Regions from separate parts of the Rhizobium sp. Root1204 genome, predicted to be linked through region 2. Evidence: predicted binding sites of a transcription regulator. Region 2 holds the regulator's gene; the other holds the start of a gene.
The links. Region 2 encodes PhoB, which activates phosphate uptake and scavenging genes when phosphate is short. Its sites were predicted from a motif close to TGTCATNNANCTGTCAT; they were not measured.
Positions count from the first base shown of each region.

Region 1: a site for PhoB is predicted at 2,913-2,929, ahead of ASC96_RS08990 (DUF2794 domain-containing protein). Genes of this name have one in related genera too.

Region 1 covers NZ_LMCZ01000006.1:309,083-313,853, reverse strand. The annotation lists gene acnA (aconitate hydratase AcnA) at 1-1,574, shown strand, start outside; gene ASC96_RS08995 (thioredoxin family protein) at 1,800-2,558, shown strand; gene ASC96_RS08990 (DUF2794 domain-containing protein) at 2,950-3,357, shown strand; gene ASC96_RS08985 (GNAT family N-acetyltransferase) at 3,359-3,916, opposite strand; gene ASC96_RS08980 (Bax inhibitor-1/YccA family protein) at 4,052-4,771, opposite strand, start outside.
Region 2 covers NZ_LMCZ01000001.1:299,150-303,920, reverse strand. The annotation lists gene pstC (phosphate ABC transporter permease subunit PstC) at 1-102, shown strand, start outside; gene pstA (phosphate ABC transporter permease PstA) at 99-1,421, shown strand; gene pstB (phosphate ABC transporter ATP-binding protein PstB) at 1,434-2,249, shown strand; gene phoU (phosphate signaling complex protein PhoU) at 2,325-3,038, shown strand; gene phoB (phosphate regulon transcriptional regulator PhoB) at 3,146-3,829, shown strand; gene ASC96_RS01430 (VOC family protein) at 3,850-4,227, opposite strand; gene ASC96_RS01425 (GcrA family cell cycle regulator) at 4,241-4,771, opposite strand, start outside.

The DNA.
Region 1 (4,771 bases), on a different contig from region 2:
AGGTCGTGCCTGCCATGGCAGGCCCGAAGCGTCCGGAAGGCCGCATCCCGCTCGAAAATATCGCTTCCGGTTTCGCCACATCGCTCGAAGGCGAATACAAGAAGCCGGGCCAGCTCGACATGCGCTATGCTGTCGAAGGCGCGGATTACGACATCGGTCACGGCGACGTGGCGATTGCCGCCATCACGTCCTGCACCAACACGTCCAACCCCTCGGTTCTGATCGCTGCCGGCCTTCTCGCCCGCAACGCCGTTGCCAAGGGCCTGAAGACCGCACCGTGGGTCAAGACATCGCTTGCACCTGGATCACAGGTCGTCGGCGAATATCTCGCCAAGTCCGGCCTGCAGGATTCGCTCGACGCACTCGGCTTCAACCTCGTCGGCTTCGGCTGCACGACCTGCATCGGCAATTCCGGCCCGCTGCCCGGCCCGATCTCGAAGACGATCAACGAGAAGGGCCTGATCATGTCCGGCGTTCTCTCGGGCAACCGTAACTTCGAAGGCCGTATCTCGCCGGACGTTCAGGCGAACTACCTCGCTTCGCCGCCGCTGGTCGTCGCCTACGCACTCGCCGGCACGGTCCAGAAGGACCTGACCACTGAGCCGCTCGGCATCGGCAGCGACGGACAGCCGGTCTTCCTCAAGGACGTCTGGCCGACCTCGCAGGAAATCCAGGAATTCATCCTGAAATACGTTACCCGCGCACTCTACGCATCGAAATATGCCGACGTGTTCAAGGGCGACGTCAACTGGCAGGCGGTTCAGGTACCGGCCGGCCAGACCTATGCCTGGGATGACAACTCGACCTACGTCCAGAACCCGCCTTACTTCGTCGGCATGGGCAAGACCGGTTCGGGCATCTCCGACATCAAGGGCGCCCGCGTGCTTGGCCTGTTCGGCGACAAGATCACCACCGACCACATCTCGCCGGCTGGCTCGATCAAGGCAGCCTCTCCTGCCGGTGCCTACCTCATTGGCCATGGTGTCGGCGTTGCCGATTTCAACCAGTACGGTACGCGCCGCGGCAACCATGAAGTGATGATGCGCGGCACCTTTGCCAATATCCGCATCCGCAACCACATGATGGGCCCGAACGGCAAGGAAGGCGGCTACACGATCCACTATCCTTCGAAGGAAGAGATGTCGATCTACGACGCTGCCATGCAGTACAAGGCAGAAGGCGTTCCGCTGGTCATCTTCGCCGGTGTCGAATATGGCAACGGTTCGTCGCGTGACTGGGCTGCCAAGGGCACCAACCTGCTTGGCGTCAAGGCGGTCATCGCCCAGTCGTTCGAGCGTATCCACCGCTCCAACCTCGTCGGCATGGGCATCGTGCCCTTCGTCTTCGAGGAAGGCACGACCTGGGAATCGCTCGGCCTGAAGGGTGACGAGAGCGTCACTATCGACGGCCTGGCAAACGTCCAGCCGCGTGAAAAGCGCATTGCCAAGATCACCTATGCCGACGGCTCGGTGAAGCACGTACCGCTGATCTGCCGCATCGATACGCTCGATGAGGTCACCTACATGAACAATGGCGGCATCCTGCAGACGGTTCTGCGCGATCTCGCCGCCTGATGCATCGCTGATGCTCGAATGAACGAAGCCGGGGCTTTCACGAGCCCCGGTTTTTTTGTGATCGCCGGTACCGTTCGCCTCACTCCAACGTGATTTTCCGTTGACGGAGGACCGGAGTATGAAGGGTGCCGACAGAGACTGTACGCCTGTACAACACCACTGAAATTCTGCTGCCTGAAATGCCAACATCCTTGAAATGCCCAACATCCTGAAATGGAAGTCTGAATGTCTGGATCAAGCACCGTTCGCCACATCACGCTCGCCCTTGGCCTTGGCCTAATGGCGATGCCGGCTGTGGCTGAAGATGCAGTGAAACCGGCAGGCGTGGTAGAACTGTTCACCAGCCAGGGCTGCTCCTCGTGCCCGCCAGCGGATGCAGCGTTGAAGACGCTGATCGACGACGGCAAGGTCGTTGCGCTCTCCTATCACGTCGACTACTGGAACTATCTCGGCTGGGCCGACACTTTGGCCTCGAAGGACAACACTGCCCGGCAATATGCCTATGCGAAGATGTTCGGCCGCAGCGGTGTCTACACGCCTCAAGCAGTGCTCAACGGCCGCGACCATATCAACGGCGCCGATATCGACGGGATCAACAGCCGCCTCTCCGCGATGAATTCGGCGGGACAGGGCCTCGCCGTACCGGTCGCCGCCAATGTCAGCAAGGATGAGATCGATATCAAGATCGGGGCAGGCACCGGCAAGGCCAATGTCGTCGTCGTTTATTTCAACCGGCAGCAACTTGTCGATGTGAAGAAGGGCGAAAACAGCGGCAAAAAGATTTCCTACTGGCACTCCGTCCGCGATGTCCAGACGATCGGCATGTGGGATGGCAAGCCTGCCAATTTCGTTCTGCCGGCTTCCATCCTCAACGAGGGTGAAAACGGCGGCTGTGCCGTGCTTCTGCAAAAGATGAAAGACAGTGAGACACCTGGCGCCATCGTCGGCGCTGTGACTGTCATGGCGGATAAAGCCGCCAATTGACACATAGTCTGGTTCGGCCCGGCAGCATCGAGGGGCTGGGGCTGAGGGTTCGAAGATGCCGGACCGAACCGGCCACGTTTCGCAGGTGCAAGCAGCACCCGATCGACATGGCATCAGGAGCAACCGCGCCCGATGGACGCTTTGGCTAGCCACTCCATTGCTGCACCCGTTTGCGGCAGAAAAACCACAAACAGACATGCAGGCCGGTCACTCGGAAGGACTCCCTTGTGCCAGCGAGCGCGAGTGTCCTTGCCAATTGGGGCGCCGGTTTGTTTGAAATGCGGCAGGCGAAAAAAAGTCTTGGCCGACCGCTTCCGGCTTTGCGGCTTGCATTTCAGCCCCGGTCAGGCAAACTGTTATCGTCCTGTCACAATAAAAGGCCGGAGTACCGATGACTGATCAGCCGGATTTGCCGCAAGGCGAGACCCGTTCCGAAAGGCAGAAATCGTCCGATGTGGTTGTTAATCTGCACGAATACCGCAGCAGCAATCAGGACCAGCTTCCCATCACCTTCCACCGCCGCGAGCTTGATATGATCCTCAGGGTCTATGGCCGCATGGTCGGGGACGGAGAGTGGCGCGACTATGCCATGGACCACTTGCGCGACAAGGCGGTCTTCTCGGTTTTCAAGCGGTCTGGTGAAATGCCGCTGTTCCGGATCGAAAAGAATCCGAAATTGTCATCCAAGCAAGGCGCCTTCAGCGTCGTCAATACGCATGGCATGATCCTCAAGCGCGGTCACGACCTGCAGCAGGTCCTCAAAGTCTTCGACAAGATGCTGAAGCTCATCAAGACCTGAGTTAGGCTTGGTAGAGCGTGTCGGGGTAGATGCCCGGCTCCGGATCGGTCGTCAGCCCTTCGCCGAGTGGCAATTGCATGATGATGGTATCGAGCCAGCGGCCATGCTTGAAACCCGTGCCCTTCATCAATCCGCCATGCTCGAAACCAGCGGCGCGATGGACCGCGACGGAAGCTGGATGGGCACCGCCGATGACGGCGACCATCTGGCGGAATCCGAGTTGCGTACAGCGCCGGATCAATTCAGCCAGCAGCGCCTTGCCGACACCCTGGCCGCGGGCCTCGGGCGCCAGATAGATCGAATCCTCGACCATGAACCGATAGGCGGTGCGCGTGCGGAACGCTGACGCATAAGCATAGCCGAGGAGCACGCCCTGCGCATCGACAGCGGCGATATAAGGATAGCCGTTGCCGGTAATCGCAGAAAACCGCGACGCCATTTCCGGCTCGCCCGGTGGCGTCATCTCATAAGAGGCCACGCCGTTCAGAACCGAGTCCTGATAGATCGCGGTAATCGCGGCGATGTCTGAAAGGGTGGCGTCACGAAGCGTGAAGGGCATGGGCGGACCTGACTGAGAAAGGGCATTCTCCTCTGCCATATCGTATTCGTGCGTTCAAGCGAGTGCCCGCCATCGTTTTCCGGACAACAAAAAAGGCGGCCGAAGCCGCCTTTTCAGATGTATTCCAGTTCCAAGTTATTCCTTGTTTCCGAGGAAACGCAGCATGAACAGGAACAGGTTGATGAAGTCGAGATACAGCGTCAGCGCGCCCATGATGGCCTTGCGACCGGTGGCTTCGGCACCTTCTTCTTCGAAGTACATTTCCTTGATCTTCTGGGTATCGTAAGCCGTAAGGCCTGCGAAGATCAGAACACCGATAGCCGAGATCGCAAAATCAAGCGCCGACGAGGCGAGGAAGATATTGACGATCGAAGCGATGATCAGGCCGAAAAGGCCCATCATCAGGAACGAACCCATGCCGGACAGGCTACGCTTGGTGGTGTAGCCGTAGAGCGACAGGGCACCGAACGAAGCAGCCGTGACGAAGAACGTCTGGGTGATGCTCTGGCCGGTATAGATCATGAAGATCGACGACAGCGAGAGACCCATCAGACCGGCATAGACCCAGAAGGTCGTCTGCGCAGCGGATACGCTCATCGAGTTGATGCGGAAGCTCATGTAGAACACCAGAGCCAGCGGTGCGAGCATGATGACCCACTTCAGCGGGCTCACATAGATCGCCTGACCGAAGGCCGTCAGCTGTCCGTCCGCGAAAGCGAACTGAAATGCAGCATAGGCGGCGATACCGGTGATCGCCAGACCGAGGGCCATCAGGTTGTACACCTTGAGCATATAGGTGCGCAGACCTTCGTCGATTACGGCCCCCGCCTGTGCGCCGGCAGGCGACATTCGGGT
Region 2 (4,771 bases):
CTGGTGGCTTTCGCTCTTGGCATCACTCTGTTTGCCATCACGCTCTGCCTCAACATCTATGCACTCTACATCGTGCGCAAGTATCGGGAACAGTACGAATGACCGACATGACATCCTCCGTACAGTCCACCTTTGTGCGCCCGGCGCAGGCAAGACGCGATATCGGCATCAAGAGGCGCTATGCTGCCGAACGCCGCTTCAAGGCTTACGGCCTGACAGCTATCCTGATCGGCCTGTTCTTTCTGTTCGTGCTGTTGTGGACCGTTGTCTCCAAAGGCTACACGGCCTTCCAGCAGACGGCGATTACCCTGCCGATCGAGTTTTCGGAAAAGATCATCGATCCGAAGAACGAACGTGGCGCCAATCCCGCCAAGTTGATGACGGCGAATTATCCGCTGCTGGTGCGTGACGCGCTGGTAAAGGCCCTCGGCATCGATCCCGCCAACAAGCCGCTCGTCAAGCAGGCGACGGACATGGTTTCGGCCAGTGCCCGCACACAGTTGCGCGATCTCGTCGTTGCCAATCCGGCGATCATCGGTACCACCGCCACTGTTTCGCTTCTGGCGGAAGGCAATATCGATAGCGCCAACAAGGGCCAGATCGACCTGACCGTTGCTGAAGCCAACCGCAAGGTGAAGGATCAGCAGATCGAATGGATGAAGAAGCTGTCCGAAACCGGCGCAATGGCCAAGCAGTTCAATACCGGGCTGTTCACCTATGGTGCATCGAGCCGTCCTGAGGCGTCGGGTATCGGCGTCGCCGCCCTCGGCTCGCTCTACATGATGCTGATCGTCCTTGTGCTTGCCCTTCCGATCGGCGTCGCGGCGTCGATCTATCTCGAAGAGTTCGCGCCGAAGAACCGGCTCACCGATCTGATCGAGGTCAACATCAACAACCTCGCGGCGGTGCCGTCTATCGTCTACGGTCTGCTCGGCCTGTCGATCTTCATCAACTTCGCCGGCATGCCCCGTTCGGCTGCCGTCGTTGGTGGCCTGGTGCTGACGCTGATGACGCTGCCGACGATCATCATCGCCACCCGAGCAGCTCTGAAGGCGGTTCCTCCGTCGATCCGCTCGGCAGCCTTGGGTCTCGGTGCTTCCAAGATGCAGACCATCTTCCATCACGTCCTGCCGCTCGCCATGCCGGGCGTCCTGACCGGTACGATCATCGGCCTGGCACATGCGCTCGGCGAAACCGCGCCGCTGCTCCTGATCGGCATGGTGGCCTTCGTTGTCGACTATCCGGGCTCGCCGATGGACCCGTCCACTGCTCTGCCGGTCCAGATCTACATGTGGGCCAACGAAGCCGAACGTGCATTTGTCGAACGGACTTCGGGTGCGATCATGATCCTCTTGATCTTCCTCGTCGTCATGAACCTTGGCGCAATCCTGTTGCGGCGTCGCTTTGAGCGTCGCTGGTAGTGAGGTAAGAACATGAACATGATGTCAGAAGCAGCAGTTGAAAAGGCGCTGGACCAGAAAATGAACACTGTTCCCTTCAAGATGATCGGAAAGGACGTTTCGGTTTATTACGGCGAGAAGCGCGCGCTTTTCGATGTAAACCTCAACGTTCGCGAAAACACCGTCACCGCGCTGATCGGCCCGTCGGGCTGCGGCAAGTCGACGTTCCTGCGCACGCTCAACCGCATGAACGACACGATCGACAGCTGCCGCGTCACCGGGAAGATCACCCTTGATGACGGCGATATCTACGACCCGAGCATCGACGTCGTCGAACTCCGCGCCCGCGTCGGCATGGTGTTCCAGAAGCCGAACCCGTTCCCGAAGTCGATCTACGAGAACGTCACCTACGGTCCGAAGATCCATGGCCTCGCCCGCACCAAAGCGGACCTCGATCAGATCGTCGAGACGAGCCTTCAGAAGGCCGGCCTCTGGAATGAAGTGAAGGACCGCTTGCATGAATCCGGCACCGGCCTCTCCGGTGGTCAGCAGCAGCGCCTGTGCATTGCCCGCGCCGTTGCGGTCAGCCCGGAAGTCATCCTAATGGACGAGCCGTGCTCGGCCCTGGACCCGATCGCGACCGCCAAGGTCGAGGAACTGATCCACGAGCTGCGGACAAACTACACGATCGTCATTGTCACACACTCGATGCAGCAGGCAGCCCGCGTGTCGCAGCGGACCGCGATGTTCCACCTCGGCAATCTCGTCGAGGAAAACGACACCGACAAGATGTTCACCAACCCGGATGACCAACGGACCCAGGATTACATCATGGGCCGCTTCGGCTGAGGACTGAGCTTGCCACCCTGTCATGAGGGCAGGGTGGTGGTCTTCCAACCCGGATTGTGATCGCAAGGAAAAACAATCATGTCTACGCACATTGCTTCCGTCTACGACGAAGATCTGAAGTACCTGACCCGGCGCATCTCCGAGATGGGCGGTCTGGCCGAACAGATGGTGGCCGAATCCGTACGCGCCTTGGTCAATTCCGACCTGGCGCTTGCCCAGAAGGTCATTTCCGACGACGCCATTCTCGACGAGGCCGAACGCCAGATCGGCGAAAAGGCCATTGTCACCATCGCCAAGCGCCAGCCGATGGCTGCCGACCTGCGCGAAATCATGGGATCGATCCGCATTGCCGCCGATCTTGAACGGGTCGGTGACCTTGGCAAGAACAACGCCAAGCGCGTCATCGCGGTCGCGAGCGCCAGCCTGCCGCGCCAACTGGCCCGTGGTCTGGAGCATCTGGCCGAGCTTGCGCTCGTTCAGCTCAAGGAAGTGCTCGATGTCTATGCCTCCCGCTCGCCGGAAAAGGCCAATAGCATCCGCGAACGCGACAACGAGATCGACGCGATCTACACGTCGCTGTTCCGCGAACTCCTGACCTACATGATGGAAGACCCGCGTAACATCACGCCGTGCACGCATCTTCTGTTCTGCGCCAAGAACATCGAGCGCATCGGCGACCATGCCACCAATATCGCCGAAACAATCTACTACATGGCGACCGGCGCGCAGCCGGCTGGCGAACGTCCAAAGGACGACACAGCCAATACGGTCGGTGCGATCGGCAACTGATCGCCTGAGAAAGTAAGTAAATTCTTACGCAATGATCGCGCGAGCGGCCGCTGGAGCCGCTCGGCACGCCTCCGGCCATCCGGCCGGACGCCAAGGAGCAGAACTGAATGTTGCCAAGAATTGCCGTTGTTGAAGACGAAGAGGCGCTGAGCGTCCTCCTCCGATACAATCTCGAGGCCGAAGGGTTCGAAGTCGACACCATCAACCGTGGCGACGAGGCGGAAATGCGCCTGCAGGAACGTCTGCCCGATCTCCTGATCCTCGATTGGATGTTGCCGGGTGTTTCCGGGATCGAACTGTGCCGCCGGCTGCGCCAGCGTCCGGAAACCGAACGGCTACCGATCATCATGCTGACAGCGCGTGGCGAAGAGAGTGAGCGTGTTCGCGGTCTGGCTACGGGCGCCGACGATTACGTCGTCAAGCCGTTCTCGACGCCGGAACTGATGGCGCGGGTGAAGGCGATGTTGCGCCGCGCCAAGCCGGAAGTGCTGTCGACGCTGCTGAAGTGCGGCGATATCGAACTCGACCGCGAAACCCACCGTGTCCACCGCAAGACGCGCGAGGTCCGTCTCGGGCCGACGGAGTTCCGTCTCTTGGAATTCTTCATGGCATCGCCGGGCCGGGTCTTTTCGCGTTCACAGCTGCTGGATGGCGTCTGGGGCCACGATATCTATGTCGATGAACGCACCGTCGACGTCCATGTCGGCCGCCTGCGCAAAGCATTGAACTTTTCCAATATGCAGGACGTGATCCGTACAGTGCGCGGCGCGGGCTATTCCCTGGAAAGCTGAAATCGTACAGGAAAGAACCGTCAGGCGTTGCCGAGCGGTTCTCCAATCTCGATGGCGTGACCATCCGGATCGTAGAAGCGGAAAACCCTCTGGCCCCAAGCCTGCGTCTCGATGGGGTGGATGAGGTTTACAAGGCTGCCGATGCGCCCGAAAAGCGCATCCAGATCATCATGTTCGAAATAGAGCAGGATATTTTGACGGCCGTACGGCCCGGAAACGTCTGACGGCTGTCCCCAGACCGTCGTTTCGAGGGATTTGCCATCATGGATGGCAAATCCCGTTTCAAATAAGACGAAATTGCCGAAATCACGGCTGACTGCCAATCCCAGCATCTCGCTATAGAAGATTTTCGAGATGCTGATATCCCGTACAAACGGGATGGGATTGACAAAACGCACGGCCGATCCGGCCTTAGCGTGCCCGGCGGCGCTCGCCGGACGGCTGGTAGGCCAGCTTGGCGTGGAAGGTGCAGTACGGCGAAGTGTCCGGGGAATCGTTGCCGCAGAAGTGAAACTCGTCCTTCATCGGATCGCCGATCGGCCACTTGCAGGTACGGTCGGTCAGCTCGGTCAGGACCAGACGGCGAGACATCGGAATAACAACGTTGTTGCCAGCCGGTGCTGTCTCCAGATTCTCGATCGCGTCGATTTCCACCTCTTCCTTCATGACGGTCGCACCGGTGGTGCGGGTCACTGTGCGGGTGGCGGTGATGCGCGATGCGGTATAGTTCGGTGCGCGTGGTGCGGCGGAAGGTGCCGGGCGCTTGACGCGGGCCGTTGCCGTGCTGCCACCAGCCTTTGCGCGGCCGGGCAGGCAGAGACGGTGAACCTTGCCGATGACGGCATTACGGCTGACGCCGCCGAGCTGTGCTGCGATCTGGCTCGCGCTCAAGCCTTCGGCCCACAATTTCTTGAGTTTTTCGACCCGCTCGTCAGTCCAGTT